2 regions of the Paenibacillus sp. FSL R5-0623 genome follow, and region 2 is predicted to be linked to the other one. Evidence: predicted binding sites of a transcription regulator. Region 2 holds the regulator's gene; the other holds the start of a gene.

Evidence for each region. The regulator LexA, encoded in region 2, represses DNA repair genes until DNA is damaged. The targets are predictions, from matches to a motif close to CGAACATATGTTCG.
Region 1: a site for LexA is predicted at 14,983-14,996, ahead of recA (recombinase RecA). Genes of this name have one in related genera too.

What each region holds. Positions count from the first base shown of each region.
Region 1 is NZ_CP150233.1:2,469,516-2,486,545, forward strand. It holds gene MKY92_RS11335 (ribonuclease J) at 1-605, shown strand, start outside; gene MKY92_RS11340 (ATP-dependent Clp protease proteolytic subunit) at 898-1,599, shown strand; gene MKY92_RS11345 (YlzJ-like family protein) at 1,596-1,826, shown strand; gene MKY92_RS11350 (DNA translocase FtsK) at 1,917-4,655, shown strand; gene sleB (spore cortex-lytic enzyme) at 4,854-5,681, shown strand; gene MKY92_RS11360 (pitrilysin family protein) at 5,808-7,088, shown strand; gene MKY92_RS11365 (pitrilysin family protein) at 7,092-8,372, shown strand; gene fabG (3-oxoacyl-ACP reductase FabG) at 8,374-9,144, shown strand; gene MKY92_RS11375 (DUF3243 domain-containing protein) at 9,308-9,571, shown strand; gene MKY92_RS11380 (DUF3388 domain-containing protein) at 9,769-10,536, shown strand; gene MKY92_RS11385 (RodZ domain-containing protein) at 10,603-11,664, shown strand; gene MKY92_RS11390 (hypothetical protein) at 11,732-11,902, shown strand; gene MKY92_RS11395 (YajQ family cyclic di-GMP-binding protein) at 12,059-12,550, shown strand; gene pgsA (CDP-diacylglycerol--glycerol-3-phosphate 3-phosphatidyltransferase) at 12,871-13,458, shown strand; gene MKY92_RS11405 (competence/damage-inducible protein A) at 13,566-14,822, shown strand; gene recA (recombinase RecA) at 15,066-16,130, shown strand; gene MKY92_RS11415 (regulatory protein RecX) at 16,414-17,030, shown strand, end outside.
Region 2 is NZ_CP150233.1:4,061,698-4,078,727, forward strand. It holds gene metH (methionine synthase) at 1-2,583, opposite strand, end outside; gene MKY92_RS17785 (cupin domain-containing protein) at 2,763-3,308, shown strand; gene MKY92_RS17790 (GntR family transcriptional regulator) at 3,405-4,079, opposite strand; gene MKY92_RS17795 (extracellular solute-binding protein) at 4,182-5,816, opposite strand; gene MKY92_RS17800 (carbohydrate ABC transporter permease) at 5,864-6,736, opposite strand; gene MKY92_RS17805 (ABC transporter permease subunit) at 6,749-7,711, opposite strand; gene MKY92_RS17810 (HAD family hydrolase) at 8,266-9,057, opposite strand; gene MKY92_RS17815 (hypothetical protein) at 9,086-9,595, opposite strand; gene MKY92_RS17820 (DUF896 domain-containing protein) at 9,721-9,930, opposite strand; gene MKY92_RS17825 (LysM peptidoglycan-binding domain-containing protein) at 10,026-10,403, opposite strand; gene lexA (transcriptional repressor LexA) at 10,700-11,326, shown strand; gene MKY92_RS17835 (aldehyde dehydrogenase) at 11,432-12,733, opposite strand; gene glnA (type I glutamate--ammonia ligase) at 13,336-14,664, opposite strand; gene MKY92_RS17845 (MerR family transcriptional regulator) at 14,794-15,207, opposite strand; gene MKY92_RS17850 (methionine gamma-lyase family protein) at 15,290-16,543, opposite strand; gene hflX (GTPase HflX) at 16,628-17,030, opposite strand, start outside.

The sequences.
Region 1 (17,030 bases), 1.6 Mb from region 2:
ATTACAGCGGTGCTAACAGTGGCGTCCACGTATCTGGTCATGGTAGCCAGGAAGAGCTGAAACTGATGCTCAACCTGATGAAACCGAAATTCTTCTTGCCAATTCACGGTGAATTCCGTATGCAGCGTCGCCACGCGGTTCTTGCTGAATCTGTAGGGGTAGAACCTGAGAACATTTTCATCACGGATATCGGTGAAGTGATTGAAATTCAAGGTGGAGCAGCACGTAGAGCGGGTAAAGTTACTGCAGGTAATGTGTTGATCGACGGCTTGGGTGTAGGCGATGTGGGTAACATTGTACTTCGTGACCGCAAATTGTTGTCACAAGATGGTATCCTTGTTGTTGTGGTAACACTGAGCAAACAGGATGGAAAAATTGTTTCCGGTCCTGACATCATATCTCGCGGATTTGTGTATGTACGTGAATCGGAAGGACTACTGGATGAGGCCAACCGGATCGTTAGCAGCACATTGCAGAAGTTGATGAGTGAGAACGTTAACGAGTGGGCTTCACTCAAAACGAATGTTAAAGATGCACTGGGACGCTTCCTGTATGAGCAAACTCGTCGTAGACCGATGATTTTGCCAATCATTATGGAAGTTTAAAATAAGCTAAACAAAAACATATATTCAGGCACACAGTCGCCCCTTCTCTACGAGTAATATTGGACGGTTCCTCGTAGAGAAGGGGCTTTTTTGCGTTTTCAGGAAGATCTGCACTAGCGTCAATATGTGAAGCAATTTGATGTAGCGGGTATAAGGCGGTTGGAAAAATCCCCATACTAAGGAAATACATTAAATGTTTCTGGAGAAGGGGATTATTGAAATGAATGAACGTATGAATGACAAACAGGCGTCAAGATCCAATCAACCGGAAGTTGAAGCGCCGGAGATTCCGATGCAGGAGGAAAAGGCCATCTCTCCCGTGACAGAGACTATTCAGCAATTTGGGCAGACACAGTCGCCTGCAGGGGAATCGAATATTTTCTGTATGACCATTATTGGACAGGTCGAAGGGCATTTGATTTTGCCGCCACAAAATAAAACAACAAAGTATGAGCATATCATTCCACAGCTGGTGGCTGCGGAACAGAATCAGCGTATTGAAGGTATACTGATCATTTTGAACACGGTAGGTGGAGATGTAGAGGCGGGTCTGGCCATTGCAGAGATGATTGCTTCTCTAAGCAAACCTACGGTTACTGTGGTCATTGGAGGCGGGCATAGTATTGGAGTACCGATTGCTGTAGCTTCAACATATTCCCTGATTGCCGGAAGTGCAACGATGACGATCCATCCGATTCGGATGAACGGCCTTGTCATTGGTGTACCTCAAACGTTTGAGTATATGGAGAAAATGCAGGAGCGGGTTGTTCGGTTCGTGACTTCGCATTCGAATATCTCTGAAGAGATGTTCAAAGAACTGATGTTTAAGACCGGTGAGTTAAATCGGGATATCGGTACAGCTGTAGGAAGCGCAGATGCAGTGAAATATGGATTGATGGATGCGGTAGGCGGAATTGGACAAGCCATTGCTCAGTTAAATCAGCTCATAGGAGACAAGAGACAGACTCTGCAAGCGGGAGGTTATACCCAATGACATTATATACCGTGATGCCCCCGGAACAACTCTGGTCGGGAATGTGGAAAGAGGGAGAAGATACAAAGGAGATCAAGATGAATGGTTTATTAATGCAGGTGAGACCTGTTAATGACAATGAAGCCGTTATTGTACGTTTGCTGGATTGTCCACTTGAAGCCTATCTGAATCCTGCTAATATGCCCGGTTCGACCATTCCGCTTTCGGGTAACTTGGGACCAGCATAACGCGACGAATTCAGACAAATTGAGCAGAAAAAGAACATATGTACGGATTATATTTGTATGGTATAATATTCTTCTGGGGGTGACCTGATTTTGGCCAGAAGAAAAAAGAGGAAAAAAAAGGGCGCTGGTTTTAGCGGCGTTTTAAAATATGAAATTTACGGGATTGTGCTTATTACCCTTGCTGTCATAGCATTATCGGGTGAAGCCACCGTTGGACGTTCGCTTTCCAAGATGTTCGGACTGATGCTTGGTAAGTTTTATTTTGCGATTCCACTTGTTGGTATTTATTATGGTCTCATGGTGATGATTCACCGGAAATGGCCGAGTGGCTGGACGACACGCAAAACAGGACTGGTATTGCTGGTCTTTGCCTTGACCTTGATGAGTACTGTCTCTGCAATGCACCAGAAGCTCATTCCGGTTGGTGCGCTTGAGCCTGGTGCTGTGATTACGCAGGTACATAATGATATGCAAACCGAGTTGCTAACCCCTGCTGCGCCAGGGGAGAGGGACTCCATGCTTAACAAGGATATCAGCGGTGGTTATCTCGGAGCTGGGCAATTTGCTCTTTTCCTGTGGTTGTTCGGCAGCCTTGGGGCGAGACTCATCATGATTGTCATGTTTATCATCAGTTTTATGCTGATTACAAATCTATCTTATGTGGATCTGATTCGAATATTCCGAACCAAGATCTGGGATGCCGGGAGTTCGATGTACAAGAAGCTGGAGTCGAGGCCCTCTGCACGTTCTGCTTCAGCATCTGATGGAAGGAAGAAAGGTAACGCTCGTAAAGTGGTGCCTGTTCCTGTTGAAGATGACGAAGACGAGTATGAGGATGAATTAGAGGAACAGCATCTGCCAAAACGAAAAGCGCCAATATTCTTCCAACTTTTCGGAAAATGGGGAGCTAAACGGGAACAGGCGATATCAGGACGTGAAATGGATGAGGTCGAATCGGCAGAAACAGAACAGATTGTTTACCGCGCCGAACAAGATCACAATCTAGAGGCGTGGCAGGATGCAACCGAAGACGTAGTGAACAAATCAGGTTCATCACGTGTTCCTGTTCAGGCTAAACCTAACTCAGCGCCGATCATTCGAGACTTTTTCGAGCATGTCAGAGCAGAAGAGGCAAGCATTGAAGATGATCTGGACGATGCTTATCCTTTCCCGGATAATCTGGTCGATCCGAACGTAGTACAACAGGGCGAGCATGCCATTAAAATAACGGATGAACTGGTAGAGACAGAGTGGTCTGCATCCGATGCGGGTACAAACGGGATGAATGCTGTGGATGACATTCAGAGTGGAGAAGAAGTACCTGACGATGCCATGCAGGGAACAGTTACTCCAACTCCTGAAGGGCAGGACACACCACCGGTGAAACCACCACCGCCACCTCCTAAGCCGTACAAGCTGCCATCATTCCGCCTCCTTGCCAAGCCAAACAATGGGGGCAAGGCGGGTGACCAGAAGGATTATATGCAGACAGCACGCAAGCTGGAAGCTACACTGGAGAGTTTTGGTGTTCGCGCCAAAGTGCTTGAAGTGGTCCGGGGCCCGGCCGTTACAAGGTATGAAATTCAGCCTGATATTGGTGTTAAGGTCAGCAGGATTGTCAGTCTAACTGACGATATCGCATTAGCTCTGGCAGCAAAGGATATACGGATGGAAGCACCGATTCCCGGAAAGTCTGCTATAGGAATCGAAGTACCTAATGGCGAGGTATCGGTTGTAACGATGCGTGAGGTAATGGAGACGGCTACGTTCCAGGATGCAGAATCCAAAGTGACCATTGCATTTGGCCGAGATATCTCGGGACAGACAATCATTGGTAACTTGGCTCGTATGCCCCATTTGCTGGTCGCAGGTGCTACAGGTTCCGGTAAATCGGTGTGTATTAACGGGATTATTACCAGCATATTGTACAAAGCCAAGCCGGATGAAGTGAAGTTCCTGATGGTCGATCCCAAGATGGTTGAGTTGAACGTATATAACGGAATTCCACATCTGATGGCGCCAGTAGTAACTGATCCTAAACGAGCGTCACTTGCTCTCAAAAAGATTGTGGTTGAGATGGAGAAACGATATGAACTGTTCTCCAAATCAGGCACGCGTAATGTCGAGGGTTACAATAATCTGATGAAAGATAATCCTGCGGCTGTTCTGCCTTATATCGTTGTCATTGTGGATGAGCTTGCAGATCTCATGATGGTTGCAGCCGGAGATGTTGAAGATGCGATTGCGCGGCTTGCCCAGATGGCTCGTGCAGCCGGAATCCATCTGATTATTGCCACACAACGTCCATCTGTTGACGTTATTACCGGGGTAATTAAGGCTAACATTCCGTCGCGGATTGCCTTCGGCGTATCCTCCCAAGTCGATTCCCGAACGATTCTGGATATGGGTGGGGCCGAGAAACTGTTGGGTCGCGGAGACATGTTATTCATGCCAATGGGTGCATCGAAACCGGTTCGTGTACAAGGTGCTTTTATGAGTGATGAAGAAGTGGAAAATATTGTTAATTATGTACGTGGTCAAGGTGAGGCACAGTATGATGAGTCCCTTGTACCTGAGGTGGACGACTCTATTCAGGCTGAAGATGAAGTACAGGACGATTTATACGAAAAGGCAGTACAGATTATTTTGGAGGCAAAACAAGCTTCAGTCTCCCTGTTACAACGTCGTATGCGGGTTGGTTACACACGTGCAGCGCGTTTAATTGACTCCATGGAAGCCCGGGGTGTAATCGGTCCTTACGAGGGCAGCAAACCAAGGGAAGTACTGGTTTCACTTGAACAGTATCAGCAGAATAAAATAAGCTCGTAGTGTAACATGTAACATGGATACAACGAATCGTTTAAGCCTTCAACCTTATTGGTTGAGGGCTTTTTGCTTGCTCTGCAGACTGAAGTTTTGCCATCTACTCCAAAGATCGGATGATTTGGTGCATAGGAAACAAGCAGGCTTGTCATAATAACCTTAGCGATTCTGTTAATCCCACAAGAGAAAGGTAGAGCACAGTCGATGCGAAAAATGAACCTATGGCTTTTCACTGCTATTTTGCTGATATCCGCATTGGGAATTCGTTATTTGCTTCCTGGGAATACAGCAACTGAAAGTTCAGCCGAGCGTACACCGCAGATAGAAGAGAAGGCCTTGCCTACGTTTAGCAGCAATACAGTGAAATATGGAAGTTACGGTCAGGATGTATATGAGCTTCAGGGACGTCTGAAGTACCTGGGATTTTACAATGGTAAAATCGACAGTAATTTTGGCAGCAGCACGCTGAAATCCGTCAAATGGTTTCAATCCGAGTTTGGCATGAAGGTAGATGGTGTGGTTGGAGCTGAGACCAAGCTTAAGTTGTACAATGCGTCAACCAAATGGTCGCCAACAGAGCCGCCGCTACACAAGGAATCCTCAGGTGGGGGTGGAGGCGGCAACAATACGGCAGATAAAGAGCAAGATAATATGGGATCTGCCAATGCCCTTGGTCTCTCAGAGAATGAACTCAAGATTATGGCTAACGCTGTATATGGTGAAGCCCGGGGTGAACCCTTTGAAGGTCAAGTCGCAGTAGCAGCAGTAATTCTGAATCGCGTAAATTCACCAAGTTTTCCAAGTACGCCTTCTGGTGTAATTTTTCAACCAGGTGCATTTACGGCTGTAGCGGACGGACAGATCTATCTGGAACCAAACGCACAAGCCAAAAAGGCAGTTGAGCAGGCCCTGAATGGATGGGATCCGTCCGGTGGATGTCTCTATTATTTTAACCCGAAGACAGCAACATCCAAATGGATCTGGACCCGCCCGCAAGTGAAAACAATCGGACAGCATATCTTTTGTATGTGATGATGTTGGAAGCAACCAGAAGGCGTGACTTCGGTTGCTTCTTGCCTTTTGAATGGGTTAAAATGGTTGTTACGTTTAGCATAATACGATTGCATGATAAATGACGCCGTAAAGGGGTTTTGACATTTGAATACATCAGGATTCGAACGAGGTAACAAGAGAGAGTTTCGTATACATGTGCTTCCGACTAAACGTTTCAAAACGTTTGCTATATCGCTATATGCAGGAGTTCCCTTACGGGAAGATACAGTAACCAAAGTAGCGCTGACACCTTTTGTTCTGCGACGCGGCACGGAATCCTATCCGGAAACAACGCAATTTCGTGAGCAACTGGAGCATCTGTATGGAGCAGGTTTTGGTTTTGATGTCTATAAACGCGGGGATTATCAGATTGTACAGTTCCGAATGGATACCATTAATGATTCCTTTGTTGGTGGGGATGAGCAGTTACTGGATCGTTCATTTTCCTTCCTTGGAGAGGTTCTTACACGACCTGCACAGGAGAATGGACATTTCAGGACGTCTTATGTACAAGCAGAGCGAGAGACTGTTCGTAAAAAGCTGGAGTCCATCGTGAATGATAAAATGCGCTATGCCGCTGAACGCAGTATTGAGGAAATGTGCAAGAACGAGCCGTACCGTCTTCACCCACTGGGTGAGCGAAAGGATCTGCCCGGAATTGAGCCTGACACACTGACTGCGTCTTATCAGGAGTGGCTGCAGCAGGCGAGTATGGATCTGTACGTGGTAGGGGATACGACACTGGAGGAGGTCGAGAACCTTGTTCAGCGTCATTTCAATGTAGATCGAACGTCCTCCTCTGATTATCAGACACAGGCAGCGATTCGAGGAGATAAGGAAGTTGAGACCGTTGTGGAGCGACTGAATGTGAGTCAGGGAAAACTCAATATGGGACTCCGTACATCTATCACTTATGGAGATCCTCAGTATGCCGCAGCACTAATGTACAACGGGATTCTCGGTGGGTATCCTCATTCCAAACTGTTTGTTAATGTTCGTGAAAAAGAAAGCCTGGCGTATTACGCTTCTTCGCGATATGACGGACATAAGGGCATTGCCACGATTCAATCCGGAATTGAAATCCCTAATTATGAGAAAGCTGTCACCATCATCAAGCAGCAGCTGGAAGAAATGAAAAGCGGTACAATCAGTGATCTGGAAATGTCCCAGACCAAAGCAATGATCCGTAACCTGCTTAAGGAGATGCAGGATTCTGCTTTTGAGATGATCGCTTATGATTTCAATCGACAGTTGTCTGGCAAAGAGAGAACGGCTGAAGAACTGTTGGCTCAGGTAGAACATATTAGCAAGGAAGATGTTCGTGAGGCGGCAGAACAATTCCGTCTGGATACGATTTATTTCTTGCGGGACGAGAAGGAGGAATAATCGGTGGAGAGCATTCGGTATGAGCATTTGCAGGAGACACTATATTACGAAGTAATGGATAACGGACTGCATGTCTATATTTTGCCTAAACCGGGATTCCAGAAAACGTATGCTACGTTTGCAACCAAGTATGGATCGGTGGATAATCATTTTCAGGTTGAAGGACAGGAAGAAGTAAAGGTCCCGGATGGGATTGCTCATTTCCTGGAGCATAAAATGTTTGAAGAACCAACAGGTGATATTTTTGCAACATTTGCGTCTCATGGTGCTTCAGCTAACGCATTTACGAGCTTTGATCAGACGGTTTATTTGTTTTCAGCGACCGAATATGTGAATGAAAATATACAAACATTAGTCGACTTTGTGCAAAATCCTTACTTCACGGATCAGAACGTGGAAAAGGAAAAAGGCATTATTGGACAGGAAATTGACATGTATGCTGATAATCCAGATTGGCGTGTTTATTTTGGATTGATTGAGGCCATGTATCAGAAACATCCGGTGCATATCGATATTGCAGGAACGGTGGAATCCATCCGTACAATCACCAAAGAGATGTTATATGAGTGTTATAACACCTTCTATCACCCGAGTAACATGCTCTTGTTTGTGGTGGGTGGTGTAGATCCGCAGGAAGTTATTGATATGGTTCGATCGAACCAGGAGCAGAAGGATTATAAGCCACAGGGGAGTATTCAACGTTTCTTCGAACCGGAGCCTGTGCAGGTAGGCGAAGCTAGACGGGAAGCAAAACTGGCTGTTTCACTGCCCAAATGTCTGTTTGGATTCAAGGAGACGGACGTTGGAATTACCGGAGAACAATTGTTACGGCGAGATATGACCACACAGCTGATGATGGATCTTTTGTTTGGCTCAAGCACACGATTATTTCAGAAGCTTTACGATGAAGATCTGATCTCGGACAGCTTTGGACATGAGTATAACAGTTCACCGCAATATGCGTTTTCAGCCATTGGTGGGGATACCAAAGACCCGGATCAACTGCTCGCGCGTATACGTGAAGAAGTGGATGCCATTGTAGAAAAAGGGTTCGAATCTACGGATTTTGAACGTGCACGCAAAAAGAAAATAGGCGGATATTTGCGTATGCTCAATTCTCCGGAGAACATTGCGCATGAATTTACACGTCAGCAATTCCGTGGCGGTGATTTTTTCAATATGCTCCCGCTCTATGAATCGATTACACTGGAAAATGTAAATCTCAGACTGAGAGAGCATATTCGCTGGGATCAACTGGCTGTATCGCTAGTCGTGAGTCCTTGATATGGAGAGGGGAACAGGACAATTGAAGGCAATCGGGGAAATGACTGTACTGGTAACTGGCGCAAGCGGTGGCATTGGAGCGGCGATCGCAGAACGCTTCGCCAGAGTGGGAATGAATGTTGTTATACACTATATGAAATCGCATGAAGCAGCCAATGAAGCTGCCAGACGGTGTATGGAACAGGGGAATGGAAAAATCATGACCGTGTCTGCGGATCTTCGCAGCCGGGAACAGATTGAACGCATGCGTGAGAAGCTCGAGTCGCATAATCTCATGCCAGATATCCTTGTGAACAATGCAGGAATCTCGCACTATGGGATGTTGTCTGATGTTACAGAGGAGATCTGGGATGAAGTGATGGCGATTAATCTCAAAGGCACGTTTATGTGTACACAGGAAATGATGCCTCACATGATCTCTCAAAGGTATGGCCGAATCATTAATGTATCGTCGATCTGGGGACTGTCTGGTGCTTCTTGTGAGGTGCTGTATTCCACAACCAAGGGTGGGGTGAATGCATTCACCAAAGCACTTGCGAAAGAACTCGCACCTTCCGGAGTAACCGTAAATGCCGTTGCTCCTGGCGCCGTTCAGACATCCATGCTGAACCATCTGGATCAGAGTGAACTGAAGATGCTGGAAGAGGAAATTCCGGCAGGAAGACTTGCTCAACCTGATGAAATTTCATCACTGGTTTATTTTCTGGCCCTCCCTGAATCGGGTTATATCAATGGGCAGATTATCAGTCCAAATGGCGGTTGGTTAACGTAAAATAGCAAGAAAACTTGATTGGCTGTGAACGAAACAGGTGAAGGTTGCTGAGAAGCAGCCGTCTTCCGGATTATTTTCAAAATGTTCGTATATAAAATGCCTCGAAAGCACATATTACAACTGTTGATTTTAAATCTCATGCGTCATCTAAGGAGGATTTATCATGTCAACAGAAAAAACAGTGCTCTCCAGTTTTGACACATGGAAGAAGTTCCTGGGTGACCGCGTACTGCAAGCAGAGAAGATGGGGATGAGTGAAGAAACCATCAACAAACTTGCGTATGAAATCGGCGACTTCCTTGATGAGAAAGTCGATCCGGCGAACCATTCCAACCGGGCATTGAAAGAGTTATGGGATGTCGGCGATGCAGATGAGCGTCGTACGATTGCGACCCTGATGGTCAAATTGGCCAAACAAAACGCATAAGATTACAGATGAAGAGCTCCCGCATGGGGGCTTTTCTCTAATGATTACAAACGGATTACAGAGCTGTTCTTGTAATTCATTTTCATTTTATATATCATTAACGTGACCCATTTTTAGAAGATGTCTCAGATTGTTGTCCAGTGGACACGTTCTGTTGCTGTCGAATAATGTGGAATAATGCATTACGGGGTGTTGAAATGGAATCTAAACAATGGTACATGGAATATAAAATACATAAGAACAGACCCGGTTTGTTAGGCGATATTGCGTCTATGCTGGGGATGCTTGAAGTGAATATATTGACCATTAACGGTGTTGAAGGCAAAACTCGAGGCATGCTGCTTGAATCGGATGATGATGAAAAGATCCGTTTGCTTGGTGAAATGCTTGGCAAAGTAAACAGCATCACCGTCTCGGCTTTGCGTCAACCTAAATTGGTGGATATTCTGGCCGTGCGTCATGGCAGATACATTGACCGTGACTCGGATGATCGCAAGACATTTCGTTTCACACGAGATGAACTTGGGTTACTTGTGGACTTTTTGGGTGAAGTATTTAAGAGGGAAGGCAATCAGGTCATCGGTTTGCGCGGAATGCCTCGTGTTGGCAAAACGGAGTCCATTATTGCGGGCAGCGTATGTGCAATGAAGCGATGGACGTTTGTTTCCTCCACACTTCTTCGTCAGACGATAAGGAGTCAAATGTCCGAGGACGAATTGAACCCAAACAATGTGTTCATTATCGATGGTATTGTTAGCACGATTCGCTCCAGTGAGCGGCATTATAACCTGTTGCAGGATATTATGACCATGCCTAGCACCAAAGTTATTGAACATCCGGATATTTTTGTTCAGGAATCCGAATATGATTTTAATGATTTTGATATTATTATTGAACTTCGCAACAATCCGAATGAAGAAATTATTTATGATACGTTTACGGCTAGCTACACCGATGAATTGTAAGGAACCGTACGGAATCATGGAATAGATTAGCAACAACTCAAGAGATAAACATAAGGAGGAGATGGCATGTCTGAACTGGGTCAGCAGTTAAGGGAGGCCCGGCTGCAAAAAGGGATGAGTCTTGACGATGTACAGGAAATGACAAAAATTCGCAAGAGGTATCTGGAGGCCATAGAAGCAGGAGACTATAAAGTGCTGCCGGGCAGCTTCTATGTGCGTGCTTTCATCAAAACCTATGCGGAGACCGTGGGACTGAACCCTGATGAGCTGCTGGAGGGACACAAAAAAGATGTACCCGCAGAAGAGACGGAAGCAACGATGGAACCGGTTATTCAGAAGCGTTCCAGCCGTCCGGTTGAGCGTAGTAATCGGTGGATGTCTGTTGCGCTGATGTGGACATTCCCTGTTTTGATCGTAGTGCTGTTGTATGTATACGTGGTGTATAACAATGGTGATGAATCAGATAATCAGGGGCTTGATCCAGTCAAAATTACAGACAGTCAACAACAGCCTGAAGATAAACCGGATCAACCTGCCGACAACGGACAGGCATCTAATCCGCCTGCGACAGATTCAGGTACTGACGGTACTGGTGAAGGTGACGCTGGCGGTAACGGTGGCGGTACTGACACAGAAGGACAGACGGACGGTCAAACTGATGGCCAAACTGATGGTCAAACGGACGGACAGACGGATGAAACTGAGGAAGAACCAACTGACAATTCACCGTCTAGTGTGACTGTTGCAGAAGATGGGAAATCAGGGAATATTACGAACTTTAAAGTTAACGGTAGTGCAGGGCAACCTGTAACGGTTACGATCAAAGCAACAGGTAATAGCTGGCTTGAAGTGTACAAAGGCGAAAACTCCAGTGGAGAGAAGTTGGAGTATGGTAACACAGCCGAAGGTGACAGCTATACCTTTGAGTTGGATAGTGCAGGTATGTATATTAAGTCCGGTTACGCTGCAGCGACCACGATTGAGGTTGGCGGGCAAGTTGTAACGGATGGCAAGGCGACCAATCGGATTCGTTTGAAGCTTGGTGAAGACAGTAGTAGCACTACTTCTTCCACAGGTGTTGAAAATGGATCAACGGATGCTACAGGGGGGACCACGGGTAGCGAATAACCCGGTCAACTGCAGGAGACAATAATCGTGTCTTAACTTGCAGTTAACTTTTGGTGAAGTGAGGTGGATGGCTGTGACAGTCAGCTGGATCGTAACAGGTTTAGGGATCATTGTCAGCCTCCTGGGTTATTACCTGACTCCAAGTGCTTGGGGTTACGGAATATTGGGTTTTGGACTTGCACATGTACTTTTGGGTGTGCTCGATATGTTCAGACAGCCCAACCGGAGCCGCTACTAGTTGGAAGATGGACCAGCAAAGCATTTTTGGCAGCCACTTCAAGTGGAAGCCCAAAATGCTTTTTTTCTTTGTCTAAAACAGCTTGAAATTAGACTTTTGCTTAAGGTATCCTCTATAATGTTACAGAACATACGATTAACTGAAAGGGTGACTGGTTTGAGCTCAGAAAATTCATTTGATATCGTGTCCAAAATGGACTTGCAAGAACTGACAAATGCCGTTACACAAACCGAGAAAGAAATTGGCGCTCGTTATGACTTCAAGGGCAGCAAGAGCAGCCTGAAACTGGAAAAGGATGCGTTAACGATCGTATCTGATGATGAGACCAAACTCAAGGCTGTCATTGACGTGCTTCAATCCAAAATGGCGAAGCGTGGTCTACCATTGAAAAACATTGATTACGCAAAGGTAGAGCCAGCGTCTTCTGGTACAGTCCGCCAGCGTTTGAATTTTAAACAGGGGATTGATCAGGACATCGCCAAGAAAATCAATATCCTGATTCGAGATTCCAAGATGAAGGTGAAGAGTCAGATTCAGGGAGATCAACTTCGGGTAACTGGTAAGAGTAAAAATGATTTGCAAGCTGTCATGCAGTTGCTAAATGGTGCTAACCTGCCTCTGGATTTGCAATATACAAATTTCAAGTAATAAAGGCCTTTTTGTAGCAAAAGTGTTTTTTGACACGGTATTGGGCGTATATTATACTAAGTGTGCATTGCTGGCAGTCAAGCATCAAGTCCAGTCCTCATCGTTTGCTGACTTTGTGAAAAGCAGTACATCTTCTGGAAGTCACCGGAACGTTTAAAGCGTTTTGCTTTTGAGCGGTTGACTTTATTTTTTGCGTTTCTACATAGTGGGATCATGTTAATATGGATTGACATTGAAACTGTACATTTCATGTTCCGGATGATGATAACGGGATTATGATGATTGTTTGGAGTAATGGAGGATATGAGGGAGGGCGTCTTGTGAATTTACCCAACCGGATTACGCTTGCACGAATTTGCTTAATCCCTTTTTTGATGGTGTTCCTGCTCGTGGATTTTCCATTTTATCCAGAGCCGTTGCAGCTTGGAAGCTTGTCGCTTCCGTATAATCAACTGATTGCTGCTGTTATCTTTATCATCGCCGCAAGCACAGATGGAATTGACGGATACCTTGCGCGGAAAAATAACATGGTTACCAATCTGGGGAAACTGCTCGATCCACTCGCAGACAAGTTGCTGGTTACTGCAGTTTTGATCTCGCTTGTGGAGATGGGCAAGCTGGATTCCTGGATTGCAGTTGTGATTATTAGTCGTGAATTCGCAGTTACCGGCTTGCGTCAAATTGCATTGTTGGATGGTTCGGTTGTTGCCGCCAGTGCTTGGGGCAAGCTGAAGACTGTAGTGCAGATTGTGGCGATTGTGCTGTTGCTGTTGAACAATTTCCCGTTTTCATACACGGGTATTCACGTCGATATTATCGCGGTATGGGCAGCAGCGCTTATTACTATCTGGTCGGGGATCGATTACTTTATCAAAAACAAAAACCTGCTTCATTTTACAAAAGCATAATGGTTTGTTCTTAAATGGGTAATCATGAAGGAAGCATTGGGTCAGGGGCAATAGGAAATTATCCTATTGCCCTTTGATCACTCACCACGTGTACAGGAGGATGCTCAATGAAGGCAGAAATCATTGCAGTTGGCACAGAGCTACTGCTTGGACAAATCGTCAATACCAATGCCAGATACCTATCCCGTGAATTGGCTGCGATGGGGATCGATGTATATTTCCAAACGGTGGTTGGGGATAACCTGAACCGGCTTAGTGAAGCTATTCGCATTGCGCAGGGCCGTGCAGACGTTATTTTATTTTCCGGTGGTATCGGACCTACCCAAGATGATCTGACCAAGGATGCGCTCGCAGCTGTTCTTAACCGAAAACTGCATACAGATCGAATGGCAATGGACAAAATTGAGAGCTTTTTCAGAGATCGTAATGTGGATATGACAGAGAATAACCGACGTCAGGCGATCGTTATTGATGGCGGAACACCTCTGGCCAATGAAACGGGCCTTGCGGCAGGAAATGCGATTTCTGACAATGACAAATATTATGTTGTGATGCCTGGACCACCTAAAGAGTTGATTCCAATGTTTGAACAGGAAGTCAAACCTTGGCTGTTCCAGCATGTACTCACTGAAGAGATGCCGATCTATTCCCGAATGCTGAAATTCGCAGGTATTGGTGAATCTGCTCTGGAAGATCGACTTCTGGATCTGATTGACGCGCAGACAGACCCTACGATTGCTCCTTACGCGAGTGAAGGCGAAGTTACGGTACGTGTCTCCACAAAGGCTGCGAGTGAGGGAGAGGCGAAGCTGAAGCTGGATGCGATGGAGGTTCAGATTCGGGAACGTTTGACAGAACATCTCTACGCGAACGAGGATGTCCCTATAGAGTACACGATAGTAACCATGATGTCTGACATGGGGCTGACGCTCAGCGCTGCTGAGAGCTGCACAGGAGGGCTTGTCATGCAAAGTCTGACTTCTGTACCCGGAAGTGCATCAATGCTCAAAGGTGGAATTGTTTGTTACTCCAATGAAATTAAAGAAAAGCTGCTGAATGTGCCTCATGATTATCTGGAAGGTGAAGATGCACCTGGGGCGGTAAGTCCTGAGGTTGCAAAAGTGCTTGCTGAGCAGATCCGCATGATTGGCGATGCTGATTTTGGCTTGGCTGTTACCGGTGTAGCTGGACCGGGATATTCGGAACGCAAGCCTCCCGGACTTGTCTTCATCGCTCTTGCTGAACGTGGAAAAGAGACGGAAATTCATGAGCTGCGTATTAATGGTAATCGCGAGACGGTTCGCATTCGTTCAGCCAAAGCGATTCTCTATCGCTTATGGCAAAAACTTGTGGCGATGGATTGATTAGTTAATCGCTTCGATTGCATTTACAGTTCCAAGCAAGTATAATTAAGGAAGACGGAAGAACCGTAGAATTAGGCTTTACAGCCTTGTTTACGGTTCTTTTTTCTGTTTAATGGAAAGTTTCTTTGAGGAAGAGGCGCCTCGGCCTTTACAAAAAAAACGAATGTATGTTCGAAAAAAAGCTTGGCAAACGTGTTAAAACAAGGTATCATTATCTTATAAACAGTAAAGGGTGTGAGCTTATTGTCAGACCGTCGTGCCGCGCTTGATATGGCGCTCCGTCAAATAGAGAAGCAATTTGGTAAAGGATCCATCATGAAACTGGGTGAGTCCACTCATATGAATGTGGAAATTATTCCCAGTGGTTCCTTGGCTTTGGATATTGCATTAGGAACAGGCGGCTTGCCTAAAGGCCGTATTGTTGAAATATATGGACCCGAATCCTCTGGTAAAACAACCGTAGCATTGCATGCTATCGCTGAAGTACAAAGAGCGGGTGGACAAGCTGCATTTATCGATGCAGAGCATGCTCTTGACCCACAATACGCAAGCAAACTTGGTGTTAATATTGATGAATTGCTTCTGTCTCAGCCAGATACGGGTGAGCAAGGGCTGGAAATTGCAGAAGCTCTTGTACGCAGTGGTGCAGTAGATATTGTCGTTATTGACTCTGTAGCCGCATTGGTTCCAAAAGCAGAGATTGAAGGCGAAATGGGTGATTCACACGTTGGTTTGCAAGCGCGTTTGATGTCTCAGGCGCTGCGTAAACTGTCTGGTGCAATCAGCAAATCCAAAACAATCGCAATCTTCATTAACCAGCTTCGTGAGAAAGTCGGCGTTATGTTTGGTAACCCGGAAACAACACCTGGTGGTCGTGCTCTGAAGTTTTATTCCACAGTACGTCTGGATGTGCGTCGTATTGAGAGTATCAAATCAGGCAATGACATGATTGGTAACCGTACTCGTATTAAAGTTGTTAAAAACAAAGTGGCACCTCCGTTTAAACAAGCGGAAGTGGATATCATGTATGGCGAGGGTATTTCGAGAGAAGGCAGTATCATTGACATTGGTACAGAGCTGGACATCGTTAATAAAAGTGGTGCATGGTACTCCTACGAAGGCGAGCGTTTAGGACAAGGCCGTGAGAACGCAAAGCAGTTCATGAAAGAGCATAAAGATATTGCTGACATCATTGAACAAAAAATTCGTGTAGCCAGTAACTTGGTTACTGCAGTTCCTGCGCCAACGAGTGAAGAGCAACAAAAAGAAGCAGCAGAAGAACAAGAATTGTTTGAAATCAACGAGTAATCTCTCCAAACCTCTCTTGTAGGGAGGAACCCTGAGGGTGTTTCCCACTGGACTCCGTAAACTTATCTGATTGAGCTTGGATCAATCTGGATAATGGATTGTAGTGGGAATACTCGTGCTGTCTAACAGCCCCTGTCCCAATGGACAGGGGCTGTTAGCACGCTAACTGTGGAGTAAAGGCCGGGCAGAGTTCCCGGTCTTTTGTATTATTGGTGTTCTTTGTCTTATGTGAAGGTGTGTTTGGCGTAGTCAGAATGAAAATGTTATGAAAGGGGAGACCAGAATGGATCAACATGACGAGGATTTATATGAAGAAGCAGAACAGGATGGCCTATCCCAATTTCCGGACAACGAAGAACTTATTATTACACGTGTAGAACGAACGAAGAGCAGGCAAGCTCGTTATCGAATCACTTTTGGCATCCACTCCATTACGGTTCTTGAAGATGTGATGATTAAATACAGGATGACTCAAGGTAATACGTTTATGAAGAAGGATCTGGAAGATATCATTCTAGCTGACGAGCGACAGCGGACGTATGCACAGTCTCTGCGCTTTTTGGAGCATAAGCCACGTACGCGCCATGAATTAAGTCAGAAACTTCGTCAGAAGGAGTTTGCTGCACCATTGATTGAAGAGGCACTGGATCGGCTTGAGCGGGAGAACCTGGTGGATGACGATCTATTTGCGAAGGAATGGACAAGACAGCGTATGGAGGGCAAGCGGAAGGGAAAACTGTGGATAAGGCAAGAGCTGCGTCAAAAGGGCATTGCCAATGATCTCATTGTTGAGGCACTAGAAGGGATCAGTACAGATGCGGAATTTGAGACTGCTTTGAGTGCCGGACGCAAAAAATGGAATCAGGTCAAAGGGGACGTCAAAGAGAAGAAAAATAAAAC
Region 2 (17,030 bases):
CTGAACAGCTACAGCACTTGAAGCATCAGCTTCTTTTTCTGCTTCCATCTCCAGTTGCATCACTTCACGTGAAACGGGATTCATCAATTTGTTCGCCAGATCCAGACCGTCCATCGCATCTTTTGCATATACAACCATTCCGTTATATTCAGGACGGATACGATTTTTGGTGAATTTACGTGTTAGCGCCGCTCCGCCAACCATAATAGGCACATCAATACCTGCTGTTCGCAAATCCTGAGCGGTAAGAATCATCTGTTGCGCTGATTTCACCAATAGACCCGAGAGACCGATCGCATCGACTTTTTCTTCCCGGTATGCCTCAATGATACGTTCTGGTGGTACTTTTATACCCAAATTAATGATCTGGTAACCGTTATTGGACAGGATGATCTCGACCAGGTTCTTCCCGATGTCATGCACATCGCCTTTAACAGTGGCCAGAATGATCTTGCCTTTAACCGAAGTCTCGTTCTTCTCCATGAATTGCTCCAGATATGCTACAGAAGCCTTCATAACCTCCGCACTCTGCAACACCTCAGCTACAATCAACTCATTGTTGTTAAAGAGACGACCTACTTCCTCCATCCCCCGCATCAGTGGACCGTTAATCACTTGAAGTGCTGTGTATTTGGCAAGTGCCTGTTCGAGATCTGGCAGCAATCCTTCTTTACTTCCTTCTACTACATATGAAGCGAGACGCTCTTCTAATGAAAGGTTTGAGATTTTTTCCTTCTTCTCAACCTTCTTGTTACGGAACGCCGCTACGAACGCCGCGAGTGTTTCATCATTTGTGTTGTATAAAAGCTCTTCCGAGAGTCTACGTTCTTCTTCCGGAATGGATGCATAACGCTCAAGTTTCTCTGTGTTCACGATCGCATAGTCGAGACCTGCTTTGGTACATTCATACAAAAACACAGAGTTCAGCACTTCACGACCTGCTTCAGGCAGTCCAAATGAAATGTTACTTATCCCGAGGATCGTATGACATTCTGGCATCGCTTCCTTAATCACTCTTATACCTTCAATCGTTTCTTTGGCTGAACCGATGTACTGTTCATCTCCGGTACCAACTGGGAACACCAACGTATCAAAAATCAGGTCTTCAGGTTTGAGTCCATATTTGTTCACCAGCAAATCGTAAGAGCGCTTGGCTACGTCCAGCTTGTCTTCCCGACTAATCGCCTGACCCCGTTCGTCAATCGTTCCGACAACTACCGCACCACCATATTTATGAAGCAACGGCGTAATCAGCTCAAATTTCTCTTCGCCATCCTCAAGGTTAATGGAGTTAATTATCGCTTTACCTTGCGAGTACTGAAGAGCCAGATCAATTACTGAAGCATCTGTCGTATCGATCATCAGAGGAACCTTAACTTTTTTCACAACCAGTTCAAGGAACTTCACCATGTCTTCAGACTCTTCACGGTCCGGATCTTGTACACACACGTCAACAATGTGCGCTCCATTTTTCACTTGAGCACGAGCAATTTCCGAAGCTTCTTCATACTTGCCTTCTACAATGAGTCGTTTGAACTTACGTGATCCAAGTACATTCGTACGCTCACCAACCATGTATGGACGATTGTCCTGTTCAATATAGATTGGTTCTATACCAGACAATGCTGGTGGATGTGTTCCGTTCATTTCTCTTGGGGGGTACTGGGCAAGTGTGTCGCGCATCGCCCGAATATGTGCAGGGGTTGTCCCGCAACATCCACCAGCAATATTCAACCAGCCCTGTTCGGCAAAAGCACCAATCTTCTGAGCGAGCGAGTCTGGTGACTCATGGTAATTACCATTCTCATCCGGAAGACCTGCGTTCGGGTAACAACTAACGGCAACCGATGCCATTCCGGAAAGAGAGCGAATGTGATCACGCATGAACTCCGGACCCGTAGCACAGTTTAGTCCTACCGAAATTGGGTTAAGGTGTTCTAAGGATATATAAAAGGATTCGATGTTCTGACCTGCAAGGGTCGTTCCCATCGGTTCTATCGTTCCTGATATCATCAGGGGCAGTGTAACACCACTCTGTTCGAAGGCCTGCTGAATTCCAATGCTGCCTGCTTTTACATTGAGGGTATCCTGTGAGGTTTCGAGTAGTAGCGCATCAACGCCTCCCTCTATTAAAGCAAGCGCTTGCTCCAAATAACTGTCGATAAGTTCCTGGAACGTTACGCCCCCAGTTACAGACAGTGTTTTGGTTGTTGGTCCCATCGCTCCTACCACATAACGTGGAGATTCCGGTGTAGAGAAACGATCAACCGCAGCTTTCGCAATTCTGGCTGCTTCCAGGTTGATCTCACGTGCCCGATCCTGAATATCGTACTCAGCAAGCACAACGGATGTAGCACCAAATGTATTGGTTTCAATTAAATCGGCTCCGGCCTCCAGATATTCTTCATGAATGCGCTGGATCAGCTCTGGACGAGTAAGCACTAACATTTCATTACATCCATCCAAATCTTCGCCGCCAAAATCTTCGCCAGTCAAATCAACTTGTTGAATCATGGTCCCCATTGCACCGTCGAGGATTAATATTCGTTGTTTTAATGCATCGTGTAGACTAATCTTATCCAATATCTTCACCCCCGCAAAACGTTAAATCTTAGTTTAACAGAAACTAACTTAATGTGAAAGATCGGGTTTGGTCCCGAAAGATGGCGGGTTTGCACGAATATGAACGGAATTTGAGAATCGACAAAAACAAAGCAATCCGATATAATTCAATTAAACCAAGTGGAAAAGAGGGAAAGAACATGGCTGAAATTGTTATCCGAAATACGAACGAACGCATCACTGGTGACGAAAATGTTCGAAATTTCTTGAACAAATACGAAGTATTATATGAGAAGTGGGACGCATCCAAACTGAACACTGATCTGCAAAATAACTTTGGATTAACTGATGAACAGAAAACCGAGGTTTTGGAAACTTACGATTATGAAATCAGAGATTTGGCTGCACGTCGCGGATACCAGATCTGGGATGTCATCACGCTGTCCGAACAAACACCAGATATCGAAGAAAAGCTGGCCAAGTTCGAAGAGATCCACACCCACGCTGAAGATGAGATTCGTGCGATTGTCGCTGGTAAAGGAATCTTTGTTATCAAAGCTACAGATGATGTCGGCTACTTTAATGTAGAACTGTCTCCTGGAGACGTTATCTCTGTACCTGAGAATACACCGCACTTCTTCACCTTAATGGAGAACAAACAAATTATTGCTGTACGTCTGTTCATCGAAAAAGATGGCTGGATTGCAGATCCATACCCTGATCCTACTTTTATCAAACAAGCCTAACACTCTCGTGTTACAACTTGCTTAACCAAAACCCCTGTTCAATTGAACAGGGGTTTTGGCATATGCATATGGAGAGTATTATATAACATCGGTGCATTATATAAAATAATGCGGGTATTTCGCTTTTATCGATTCTTGTTCAATAACAACTAGTCTAAGATGAGCTTCCATCACCTGCACAGCTTGCTCGGTCTGACGCTCTGTGATAAGACGATAAATCTCTTTGTGCTGGGAGATGATGACCTCCAGGTTGGAGTCCTCCGCTAGACGCAATAAACGCAACCGATTAAACGGAATATTCAGCTGTTGCAACATTTTCCATGTTCTCAGCTTACCCGTGCCCTGGAACAAAATCTGATGAAACTCTTCATCCAATTCAAAAAGCCGATAGAAATTGTTTTTTCCTATACAGACTTCCTGCATTGCAATGTTGGTTTCAAGTCGAAATCTGAACTCTTCAGGAAAAGAAACACAAGCCAAAGTCACGATTTCCTTCTCCATCTTCTCCCGCATAAACCTGCCTTCTTCCACATGCTCCAGATTAATATGAGAGACAATCGTTCCACTCTGGGGAATAATGTCCAGCAGTTCTTCTTCAGCAAGCTTCATGAATGCTTCTCTAACGGGTGTTCTGCTCACCTGCAGTTCATCTGCAATCTCTTTCTCTGAAATCTTGGTACCCGGCTTAAGTTCCAGGTGAAGGATTCGTTCTTTTAACAGGTTATATGAATATGCCCGGGTCGAGCCTCTAATTTTTTGATTAAGTGACATGCCTAGACCTCTTTCTATCAGCCGTATTCATTCATCTTAGCACAAATTACCGTTCCACTTATATATCGGTGTGAAACGGTAATCTGGCCAGCATCAACTATATTATTGCTTGTTTTCTTTGTAGGCTTTGTACGTATCATTTGCCAGCTTCAGATAATTAGATAACCCTTGACTCTCCAGCTCTTTGGCAAATGTATCGAATTCAGACAAGTCCCGCTCACCCAAGATAAATTTAAGTGTATTTTGATCCGAATAGTCTTTCAGTGGTGTACTCAGAAGTGTCACCCGTTCACGGTCCTCTGAAGAGTAAGGAATCGGTGGTTCTGCCGGAATCACTTCCTTGGTATCCTTCATGTCTTGCTGGAATTTCAACTCTTCTTCACTAAACATGGATTGCAACAAATCTGTGGTACCCCCGTAGGCAAATACACCACCAGAGAAGCCATAGTCAATACGCAAGTCTTTAGTGCCTTTTGGATTCAAGCCATTGTAGTTCACGTCTTCTACCAATTTACGTTTTCCGCCCTCTTTGGTAAATGTTTCACCTTCAACGCCCCATTTGGCAAACTCTTGACCCTCATCACTGTAGTATAACCAATCCACAAATTGCATAATGGCTTTGAAGTTTTCGCTTTTTTGAATTTTCCCGGAGATCATGACACCGTTTTCAAGTCTGGAGCCGGACATTAATTGCCCTTTTGGTCCACCAGGTACTGTAATCTTCGCAACAGAGTATTTACCTTCTCCCAGCGTTTTGTTCATATCGTTTCGGTGCAGCACCACCGTTTGGGAATTACCATTAATCATGAATGATTTGCCGGATACAAATTTCTGTACAGCCTGATCATCATCCTGTGTAAAACTCTCCTTATCGAGCAATCCTTCGGATACCAACTTGTTAAAGTACGTTAGCATCTCTTTGTATTCTGGTGTTGTAGCCGTGTATACAAATTCATCCTGATCTTCCTTATACGTCAATCCGTTACCAAACCCCCATCCAGCCTTGGTTCCAAAACCGGTAGCAGCGATGTTCAACGTGCTATTGAATTGGAAGCGATCCGAAAACGGAATGGAATCCGGATAAATCTCTTTCAGTTTCTTTGCTGCATCATACAATTCGTCCCAAGTGGTTGGGATGGCGATGTTATTTTCTTCAAAAACATCCGTTCTTACGAGTAGTGTGTAATCTGGCCATACTTCTTCATGCAGACCCGGGAGTACATAGTATTTCCCATCTTCCTGTCGAAGTCCTTCGAGTTCATCTTCCAATCCCCATTTTTCCACTTTATCCTTGAAGTTTGGCATCAAATCAATATAATCGCTGATTGGCAGAATCGCACCGGATGACACAAATGCAGACTCTTCACCAGGATACGTTTTGGGAATAACCAGTGGTGCATCACCGGAGCTAATCAACAGAGATCTCTTCTGGGAGTAATCACTCATCGGTACAATCGTTGGCTCAAGCGTAACACCCGTCAGTTCGGTAATTTTATTAAAAAGTAACCAGTCTTTTTTATATGGATAACTAGGTTGATCACTATAGAGTATGGAGAGATTAAAAGGCTCAGTTGCCTTGAATGTATCCCCTACATTGTACGTCTCCATCGCTGCCTTGGTTTGAACTTCAGTGACGTCACCTCCAGCTCCGGTACCGCTGCTACATGCTGCCAGAACAACAGTCATCATTGTTGCCAACACCATTTTACCAACAAACTTACGTGGCTTTTGATTCATTTAGGTTATCCCCCTGAATTTGGTTTAGGTATTCTAGCTTCTACGTATTACTGTTTAACAGACCCTAACATGATACCGGTTACAAAGTATCTTTGGACAAATGGATAGATGGTGAGTATCGGCAAGATGGTTAATACCATCGTTACAGACTTAATATTGGCAGCAATCTGTGTCAGGTTATCAGCTGAGGTTGCACCGGCAGATGCCCCGCTTGTCGCTCCTGCAATCATATTGCGCAAATAAATGGTGACCGGGAACAGTTCTTTTTTGTCCAAATACAGAAAGGCTGGGAACCAGGAATTCCAATGACCTACTGCGTAGAACAGCACCATGGTTGCCATAACTGCTTTACTAAGCGGCAATATAATGCGTAACAAGATCCCGTAGGTGTTCAAACCGTCAATGGAGGCAGCTTCCTCCAGTTCTTCAGGCATATTTTCAAAAAATGACTTCATGATCAGCATGTTGTATATGCTAATTGCGCCAGGAACAACAAGTGCCCACATGGTGTTGTTGAACCCAAGGGAATTAATCAACACATAGTTTGGAATCAATCCACCACTGAAGAACATGGTAAATACGGCGAACATCGTCAGAAACTTGCGACCCATCAACCTCTTTTTGGACAGGGCATATGCGAAAATAGTCGTCATAAACATGGAGATTAACGTACCTACTACGGTGTAGATAATCGTATTTTTATAATTGGTCCAGAACATGCTGTCACGTGAGATAGTCTTGTATGTCTCCACATTGAATCCTCTTGGGAACAAACTAACCTTACCCGAATTAATATAGGACTCACTACTGAAGGATTGTGCCACGACATTTAAGAATGGATAGAGCGTTATAAATACCACGAACAGCAGAAAGATGACATTGAATACTTTAAATACCTTGTAAGATCTGGATTCCTGCATGGTGCTCCTCCTTTACCATAAGCTTCTTTGTGTCAGTCTGCGTGAAATGGCATTTACGGAGAACACCAGAATCAGACCGATCAGCGATTCGAACAAGCCAATTGCGGTAGCATAACTGAAGTTACTGGATTCCAGTCCAACCCGATACAGGTAAGTGGAGATCACATCAGATGTCTCGTAGATCAGTGGATTGTACAAGAGTAAGATTTTTTCAAATCCAACAGCCAGGAAATTACCCATGTTCAAAATCAATAACGTCACAATCGTTGGCAAGATCCCTGGTAACGTTACATGAATCGTTTGCTTCCACCGATTGGCACCATCGATACGTGCAGCTTCATACAAGGAATCATCAATGGTTGTCAGTGCAGCCAGATACAGAATTGCCCCCCAACCCATACCCTGCCATACCTCAGAAGTGATATAGATTGTTCTGAACCATTCAGCCCGCTGCATAAAAGGAATATTGTCTCCGGTGAAGAAAGCCACCAGTCCATTAATGGAACCATTCACTGCTGTCAGCTGCAGGATCATACCCGCAACGATAACGATGGACAGAAAATGAGGCAGATATGACGCGGTCTGTACAAACTTTTTGAATCGTTTACTCTTCACTTCGTTAAGCATCAAGGCAAAAATGATTGGAACCGGGAATGTAAAGAGCAATGCAAGTCCGCCCAACATCAGCGTATTACCGAATACTCTCCAGAAGGTAGGGTCCTCAATGAACATTTTGAAGTACCTTAACCCAACCCACGTTTCTCCAAATATACTTCCCCCGGGAACAAAACGTCTGAACGCAATCACATTACCAATCATCGGCCCATATTTAAAAATAAGGAGATAAATGATGGGAAGGATTAATAGTGAATACAGCTGCCAGTCTTTGCGGAACAAAGTTGCTGCCGTTCGTAATCTGCTCTCTTTACGTAAAGATGTCATGGTTAACGTTGTTTTAGCGGTTTCCGACTCCATGTGTTTTCACTCCGATCCAGGACTTGATAAGTAAGAGTAATTCATGTACAATTCCCATCGTTTCTCCTCTTGTAGAAGACAACAACTCCTTTAACTTCACCTCCACTACCAAATAGATAATTGCTAAATGTAAGCGATATCAATTTGATGTATTATGTAGGATCACACAATCCAAGGTGCTTCACATCATTAATTAGCACTTACTAAGTGGTGTGATTGCCAAATCGGAAGAAGATACTCTAAAATATTAAGCGCTTACAATCGATCGAAAATAATAAGCAATAACTCCCTGCTTCCATTTAATGAAGTAAGTCAAAAAGAAATTGCTTTAGGACAATCTAAATACTAGTCATACTAGTATGTTAGTTATATTCTAATCCAGCTTCCCCCTAATTTCAATAACTTTTAGAAAAATAAATGAAGATCTCATTTAACAAGGTAATTTACTCAATAAGCTCAAATAAAAAACATTGGTAACTTCAAGAACGACATCATCGTTCATTGAAGCTTCCAATGTTTCAGGGTGCTGAGGAAAGATGTTATAACTGATCTGCTTAGAAATTAGCAATAAGCTGATTTAATTCCGATAAATGTGTTATTTCATGGTCTGGCGCATACGTTTCGTTGTTGGTCTTATGCTCACGGTTAATCCATACGGATTGGATCCCAGATGATAAAGCACCACGAATATCAGTCGTTAACTTGTCTCCAACCATCATGCTCTCTTCGGGTTTAACACCCAGTTTACTCAAAGCATGTTCAAATATCGACGGATCTGGTTTTCCTTTTCCGAAGTTACCCGAGATAATAATCTCATCAAAGAAAGGAGTCAATTCAGGTACACCATCCAACTTTTCTTGTTGCAAAGCAGGACAACCGTTTGTTAACAATAACAGTTTGTACTTTCCTTGTAACTGACGCAAGGTATCCATCGTTTCTTCGTACACATGAGGTCTGGATCTCCGTTCTACTCCAAACTGCGCAGCAAGTTGTTCAGCAAGATCTTCCCGATCTATACCCAACTTCAACAAGCCACGACGCCAAGATTCTTTACGGTAAACTGGAGCAAGCTGTTCCAACTGACGGAACTCAGGCTGATCCCCACCAGTAAAGTTAGCCCAAAGGCCTTCAAACGGATTGATTCCAATCATTTTGGTAAAAGGAAAGGTTTCATATGATTCATACAGTCCACGTGCCTCATTACGAACAGCTTCTTCAAGTTCTTCTGGTTTTACCCCAGTCTCTTGCGCTGCGATTAGACAAGTCTCATGAAAAGCTTCTCGAACACTACGCTCATCCCATAATAAAGTATCATCTAGGTCGAACAAAATCGCTTTTAACGCCATTCCGATCATCTACCCCTTTATGCAATAATTACTTTTCGACGGTTTCCACGGTGATCTGGTGTGCTTTTGCAAACTTCAGCAAACGTTCTGCAATCGCATCTGTATCGTAACGGTTCAATAACTTGGTAAACACCCATCTTTTCCCGCGGCTGTTATGTTCGATAACAACTGTACCTGGTTCAATTCTGAATTTGACAATATCGTCAACCCCAATTGAACGTTCACGATTACCCTTCGTCGTTATAATCCGATTACTGCTAATTTTGATGTATGGACGACGAAGCATGAAGATGACTGCCAAAAATACGTAAAGCAGCATCGTCACCCAGTCCCAGGTTGTCATGGGAGCTTGCACAAGGAACGTGCTCATAAACAGATACAAAAAGGCGAGGCCAATCAAAAATATAGGGAACAAAAGGCTGCGTCCTTTAAAGACTTCTTCACCTGGTGTACCTGTGATTGGTTGACCACTTTTTTTGCGTTGCTGATTTAACTGCTTGGAATTTTTCTTAACCGTTCTCTCGAACGAACGCGACATGAGAATCCCCCTTATGTGTCTTTGTATCGGCTTACATAATTGCAAACCGACATTTCCCCCTATAAATTGCACACTCAAAATAACAGGAAGAAACCTAAATATCATAATGATATCATTAGGTTTCGTTAGTGTTTGAGTTTGCCTTGGTGGCCTTTGTCATTCTCATCATCAACAATCTCAATGGTATCCAGTTGTTGTCTGAAATTACTGCGAATATTGCTCAAATAAATCTCTCTTAGCTCGGCACGTTCAGCAAGTTCTTCCTCCGACAATCCAGTGGACTTTTGCTTACGAGCCAATTCGTTAATGCGTGCTACCAGACTATCTATATCCAAGCTTGTCCCCTCCAAAAATACAAAGTCATATTAACTTTGCCATTATAAAGGCTGCTTGTCAAGCTGACACGCGCTAACACTCATTGATGTGCATTTTATTCTGCAAATTGCGGTAGAGCTAGTACTTGTCCCACTTGGATGGAAGTCGTATGAAGTTGATTCACTTTCTTAATTGCTTCTATATAAATACGTGTGTCCATATTCGTCGGTTTATGTTCCAAAGAAATACTCCATAATGTTTCCCCTTGTGAAACGGCTATCTTTCCTCCAGGGAGAACATCATTCTCATTGCCAGCAAATACAGTTAAAACAGTGCTGCATCCAATAAATATAATCAAAGAGGTAATGGCTACCTTTAACATCCATGAAGAAATCTTGAAACGCGCTAAAACCTTCTTGTAGTTCCCTATGTTAGACTTCACCAGTTCCGAATTCATCGGTTCATAAATGCTTTGATAAGTAGAATATCTCATTAAATACCCGCCTCCAAACGTTTGTTCCTATCTGTTGGAATCAATATAACACGAACACTTGTTTTGTTCAATAGATTTTTAGAACAATTGTTCGCTTCTTTTTTGAAAGAGAAATATCTTAATTGAAGTTCTTTTGCAAAGTATTTGCAGTATTATACTCTGACTTTTGGCCAATTTCTGTTCTATAAGTTAAAAAACACTGATTTAATGCTATTTTATTTAGAACTTATGTTTGTACGAACGGAGGTTCTATGTTATAATTTTCCCAAACGTTACTAAAATGGGGTTGATACGGTATGTCGAAGATATCCAGCAGGCAGCAGGCTATTCTGGAGTTTATACGAAATGAAGTCCGGTTGAAGGGGTATCCTCCTTCCGTACGGGAAATTGGTGAAGCTGTTGGACTTGCTTCCAGCTCAACAGTACATGGACATTTGGATCGTTTGGAGAAAAAAGGTTTGATCCGACGCGACCCTACCAAGCCAAGAGCCATTGAGCTTTTGAGCCAGGAAGAATCTGAGCATTCTCATCAATTTGCTCATAGCGTTGCACGTATTCCTGTCGTTGGTAAGGTTACAGCCGGGGTTCCAATCACTGCAACCGAGAACATTGAAGACTACTTCCCTCTTCCTACACATTATGTAGGCGAACAGAAAGTGTTTATGCTTTCAGTAGTTGGAGATAGTATGGTGGAAGCTGGAATCGTTAATGGAGATTACGTTATTGTCCGTCAACAGCAAACTGCTGATAACGGTGATATCGTCGTTGCAATGACTGAAGACGATGAAGCTACAGTGAAAACGTTCTATAAAGAGAAAGATCATATTCGCCTTCAACCGGAGAATGCGACCTTCGAACCTTTACGTTTGAAACACGTTAGTATTCTGGGTAAAGTCATAGGCCTTTTCCGAGATATTCATTAATATTTAACTTGAGTAACAAAACTAGATGTAATGAAATACGAAAGAGGTTGTCCTGATCAACAGGACAACCTCTTTTTTTCATGTTTATGTTATTTTTGTGGCTAATTATTCACTGCGTTTCAGAACACTCTTGTGATGCGAGAACACATCAAAGCTCTGTTGTCCGTGATATGAGCCCATACCGCTCTCTCCTACACCACCAAACGGGAGATAGTGTGAAGTCATATGAGAAAGTGTGTCATTAATACATCCCCCACCGAAGGATAATTGATTCAGAACCTGATCCTGCAGTCGCTCATCCTGTGTGAAGAGATATAGCGCCAATGGTTTTGGCCGGCGGACAATCTCATCCAGCATAGGATTCAGGTCACTGTACGTAAATACAGGAAGAATCGGACCGAAGATCTCTTCTTGCATGACAGGTGATTCCCAGTTCACATCTCCAAGTACAGTCGGCTCAATGAGCAACTGCTCACGTACAGAACGCCCTCCAATTAGTGTTTTGGCATCTGTGAGGAATTTCGACAACCGATCAAAATTACGCGCGTTGACAATATGCGGGAAATCAGCGTTCTGTAACACATCATCCCCAAATTTTTCTTTGATCTCTGCGCTAATCAGATCAATCAATTCATCATGAACTTGTTCATGCACAAGCAAATAATCCGGAGCAACGCATGTTTGCCCTGCATTCAGGAATTTACCGCGAACAATACGCTGGGTCACCAGCTTCAGATCTACATCACTATGGACAATAGCAGGGCTCTTGCCCCCTAGCTCCAGAGTTACAGGAGTCAAATGCTCCGCAGCTGCCTTCATAACAATGCGACCAACACCTGTGCTACCTGTGAAGAAAATATAATCAAACTTCTCTTTCAACAATGCTGTGCTGACCTCAACTTCTCCTTCCATAACCGCAATATACTCCTGAGGGAAGATCTCCTGAATCAGATCATACGTCAGACGAGATACGGCTGGTGTTAATTCAGAAGGCTTGATAACTGCACAGTTACCGGCTGCAATTGCTCCAATCAGTGGACCAAAGGCCAGTTGGAAAGGATAGTTCCAAGGTGCAATAATAAGAGCCACTCCGTATGGTTCAGGATAAATGGTACTCACCCCATCCGGCATAGCCGAATTGGTTGGGACTTGTTTTGGTGCAGCCCATTCCTGCAGGTGTTCTAATGCAAAATCCAGTTCACCCAAAACAATGCGAATCTCGGAACCGTAAGCTTCCGCCTCAGATTTGTTCAAATCTGCCCGAAGTGCATCTTGAATGCGTTGCTGATACTTTTCAATTCCTTTTCTAAGCTGTTGAAGCGCATTAATCCGATATTCGATATTTTTAGTTTGACCTGTATAAAAAAATGTACGTTGTTTTGTCACTAGTTGTTTTGCCTGATCCATATTAACATCTCCAATTAATTATTTAAAATTAAATTGCTCAAAATTTAATTAAAGTATACCTCTTCTATATGAAACTTTCAACATACATATGAAACATCCATTTGTATGTATTGGACAATGGTTGGAATTTTGAAAGAATGAATGATAGTACTTGCTACTATGTTGTAGCTGTTAGAATTTCTAAGGAAGCTTGATTTAGATCTTTTGCTTCCGACAGCTTGATGCACTGTAGAAAAAATTCTAATTTCAGTTTCTTTTTCATAGGTTACTAGACAAATGATGAAAATGATTTTGCGTTATTACTAACATGAAGTGTTAAAGTTGATAGAGAGTTTAGTTACCATACAAAAAATTCCTCTTTCAATGATGAGAAGAGAGTTTTACGATTATCTATCGGTAAACAAATGTATTTTGTTAGTAATATTTAGCTTGGTTACAGACAAACACAGAATTTTTATGTGGGATGATGAAGAATAATTCAGGGGACATTTGGGGGATTCTGTGGGCATTTTGTGGGCACTTTGGTTTTTCTTTAAATATTATAGGTACTTGCCCACAAAAATAAAAACCCCTCAGCGCTAGAGCGCCAAGGGATTGAGCTATTAGTACAACGTAATATATTGATCGCGTTCCCATTGGTGGACTTGTGTACGGTACATATCCCACTCAATTTCTTTCAGCTCATAGAAGTGAGCCAAGGCGTGGTCGCCGAGAGCATCACAGATGACTTCGCTGCGGATCAATTCATTCAATGCTTCTTTCAGATCAGCTGGCAAGCTAGGAATGCCTTCTTCCACACGCTCTTCTTCTGACATGATGTAGATGTTACGGTCAATTGGAGCTGGTAAGGAAAGCTCACGTTTGATTCCGTCCAGACCTGCTTTCAACAGAACAGACAAAGCCAGGTAAGGGTTAGCAGCCGGATCCGGGTTACGAACCTCAACACGTGTACTCAGACCACGGGAAGCTGGAATACGAATCATTGGGCTACGGTTACTAGCAGACCATGCTACATAACAAGGTGCTTCATAACCTGGTACAAGACGTTTGTATGAGTTCACAGTTGGGTTAGTAATTGCTGCAAACGCACGTGCGTGCTTCAGAGTTCCAGCCATGAAGTGACGAGCAGTTTTGCTCAGACCCAACTCGTCCGACTCATCAACAAATGCGTTCTCATTGCCTTTGAACAAGGATTGGTTACAGTGCATACCGGATCCGTTCATACCAAACAGTGGTTTCGGCATGAATGTCGCATGTAAACCATGCTGACGTGCAATCGTTTTAACAACGAGTTTGAACGTTTGGATCTGGTCAGCCGCTTTCAGAGCATCAGCATATTTGAAGTCGATCTCATGCTGACCTGGAGCTACCTCATGGTGGGAAGCTTCGATCTCAAAGCCCATTTCTTCAAGTGTGATAACGATGTCACGACGACAGTTTTCACCAAGATCCGTAGGCGCAAGGTCGAAATAACCACCTTGGTCATTCAGTTCGTTAGTTGGGTTTCCTTTTTCGTCTGTTTTGAACAAGAAGAACTCGGGTTCAGGACCAACGTTGAAGGAAGTGAATCCCATATCTTGGGCTTCCTTCAGGTTACGTTTCAAGATACCACGTGGATCTCCTGGGAACGGATTACCATCCGGAAGATATACGTCGCAAATCAGACGTGCAACACGGTTCTCTGCAACCCATGGGAAAATAAGCCAAGAATCTAGATCTGGATAGAGGTACATGTCGGACTCTTCAATACGTACATAACCTTCAATGGAAGATCCATCAAACATCATTTTGTTATCCAGAGCCTTAGTCAACTGACTCACAGGAATCTCAACGTTTTTGATAGCTCCAAGCAAATCAGTAAATTGCAATCGAATGAATCGTACGTTTTCTTCTTTCGAAATGCGGAGAATGTCTTCTTTTGTATAACTCACTATAACCTCTCCCTTTCTTATCTGCGTATTTGGCCTGCCTGTTATATTTGTACATTAGAAAGTTCCACGGGTCAAGGAGTCTCACACCAAAAGTGCATGTTTTCCCCTTACTCGCCAAGTTATGCGAATTTAGTTTTTATTAAAGAATCGGGAAAGCTCTCCCTGAATGAGAGATACTTGTCCTGGTCTCTTACCTGAAACAAGCTGCTGCTTCAGCAAGCGGTGCAACTGCGTATCGGACAGCTCTCTGCGTTTAACTTCAGTATCCGGCGTGATAACTGTAGCTTCTTCGGATTCTTTCGAAACAGGATTCATCACTTGTTTGATCCCTGCGATGTTAACTCCTTTTTCAATCAAAGCCTTGATCTCTAGCAATCTCTCTACGTCATTAAAAGAGAATAACCGTTGATTACCTGACGTTCTCGCAGGAACGATCAAGCTGTGTTGCTCATAGTAACGAATCTGACGTGCAGACAGATCCGTAAGTTTCATTACAATACCAATTGGGAATAAGGCCATATTTCTGCGGATTTCATCACCCATGTTCATCAACCTTCCAGTCATCTATTCTTCACCCTATTGTACATTTAGTTATTACCAAGTGTCAATGACGTGTTAGATAAACTCACAATAATTTACGATCTTTCATAGTCTGTAACGCCATCAAAACGCCATATTTGACATGAGAGTACGTTAATCCGCCTTGCATATACCCGATATACGGCTCCCGAATAGGCGCGTCGGCTGATAATTCCAGACTTCCACCCTGAATGAACGTACCTGCCGCCATAATGACAGGGTGCTCATAACCAGGCATATCCCATGGTTCAGGAACCACATGACTATCTACAGCTGCTGCACGCTGAATCCCCTGCACGAAGGCGATCAGATGCTCGGCAGAGCTAAACTGAACAGCCTGGATCAGATCTGTGCGAGCTTCATTCCAGGCGGGTTTGGTTACAAATCCGGATTCAGCAAACATCGCAGCAGCAAACGTACTTCCTTTGATAGCTTGTCCTACAATTGTCGGTGCCATGTAAAGTCCTTGGTAGATGCCACGTGTTGTCCCCAGCATTGCTCCCACCTCTCCCCCAATTCCAGGGGCTGTCAGACGATAAGCTGCTAGCTCTACGTACTGTTCCTTCCCACATATGTATCCACCGGTTTCCGCAATACCTCCACCAGGATTCTTGATCAGTGATCCGGCCATCAGATCAACTCCGACTTCTGTCGGTTCATGTTCCTCCGTGAATTCACCGTAACAATTATCTACGAATACGATGACATCCTCCTTAAGAGCTTTAACACGCGTAACCATCTCAGCAATCTCAGCAACACAGAAGGAGGAGCGCCAGTCATAACCACGTGAACGTTGAATCCCAATGACTTTTGTAGCCGGTGTAATGTTTTTTTCAACTGCTGCCCAGTCCACTCCACCTTCATCAGTTAAGGCCGTCTCACGGTAACCGATACCAAAATCGCGTAATGAACCAGTGCCATCACCGGGTTTGCCAATAACTTTATGCAATGTGTCATAAGGCTTACCAGTGATGTACAATAATTCGTCCCCTGGGCGCAGCACTCCAAAAAGAGCTGTACTAATCGTATGTGTACCTGAAGCAAAATGAGGACGTACCAACGCGGCTTCCGCGCCGAAAACATCAGCATATACTTCATCAAGCACTTCACGCCCACGATCGTTATAGGCATAACCTGTTGAACCTGCAAAGTGAAAATCACTTACTTTTCGCTGTTGGAAAGCATTAATCACCTTCCATTGATTGTGATCTGTGATCCGATCAATCTGTTGCAGTTGTCCTTCAATCTGACGCTCCACTTGATGTTGAAGTTCAGATATTTCTGAATCAAAGCTTACCATCTTACTTCATTCCCCTTCATAGCACGAATCTGACATTAAATATCTATTATCGTGTCAACTTATCACATCAATATGTCATGAGTATTACAATTCGATGAAATCTTCAAGCATATGACCAAATTTCTCATATTCACCTTTTTGTAATTCCACTTCATAAATTACATCATTTTCTTCAAAGCTGGTATCTACTACATCACCAATTTTGTAAAGGACGGACGTAAGATCACCACGTTCTGCCGGAATCCGGAAGCGCTTCGTGTCACCTGTAAGCTCTGTCTGGATCAATTCACGGATTTTAAGCAAATCATCTGTGTCTAATGCGCTTACTTTGATATGGTCTTTATCCAATGGAAGCATCTCAAGCTGCTCTGGTGTGCACGCATCTTTTTTGTTATACAGGACTAACTGCGGCTTGTCCCCTGAACCAAGTTCTTGCAAAATTGTATTAACCGTCCGCATCTGATCTTCACGCATAGCTGATGAGGCG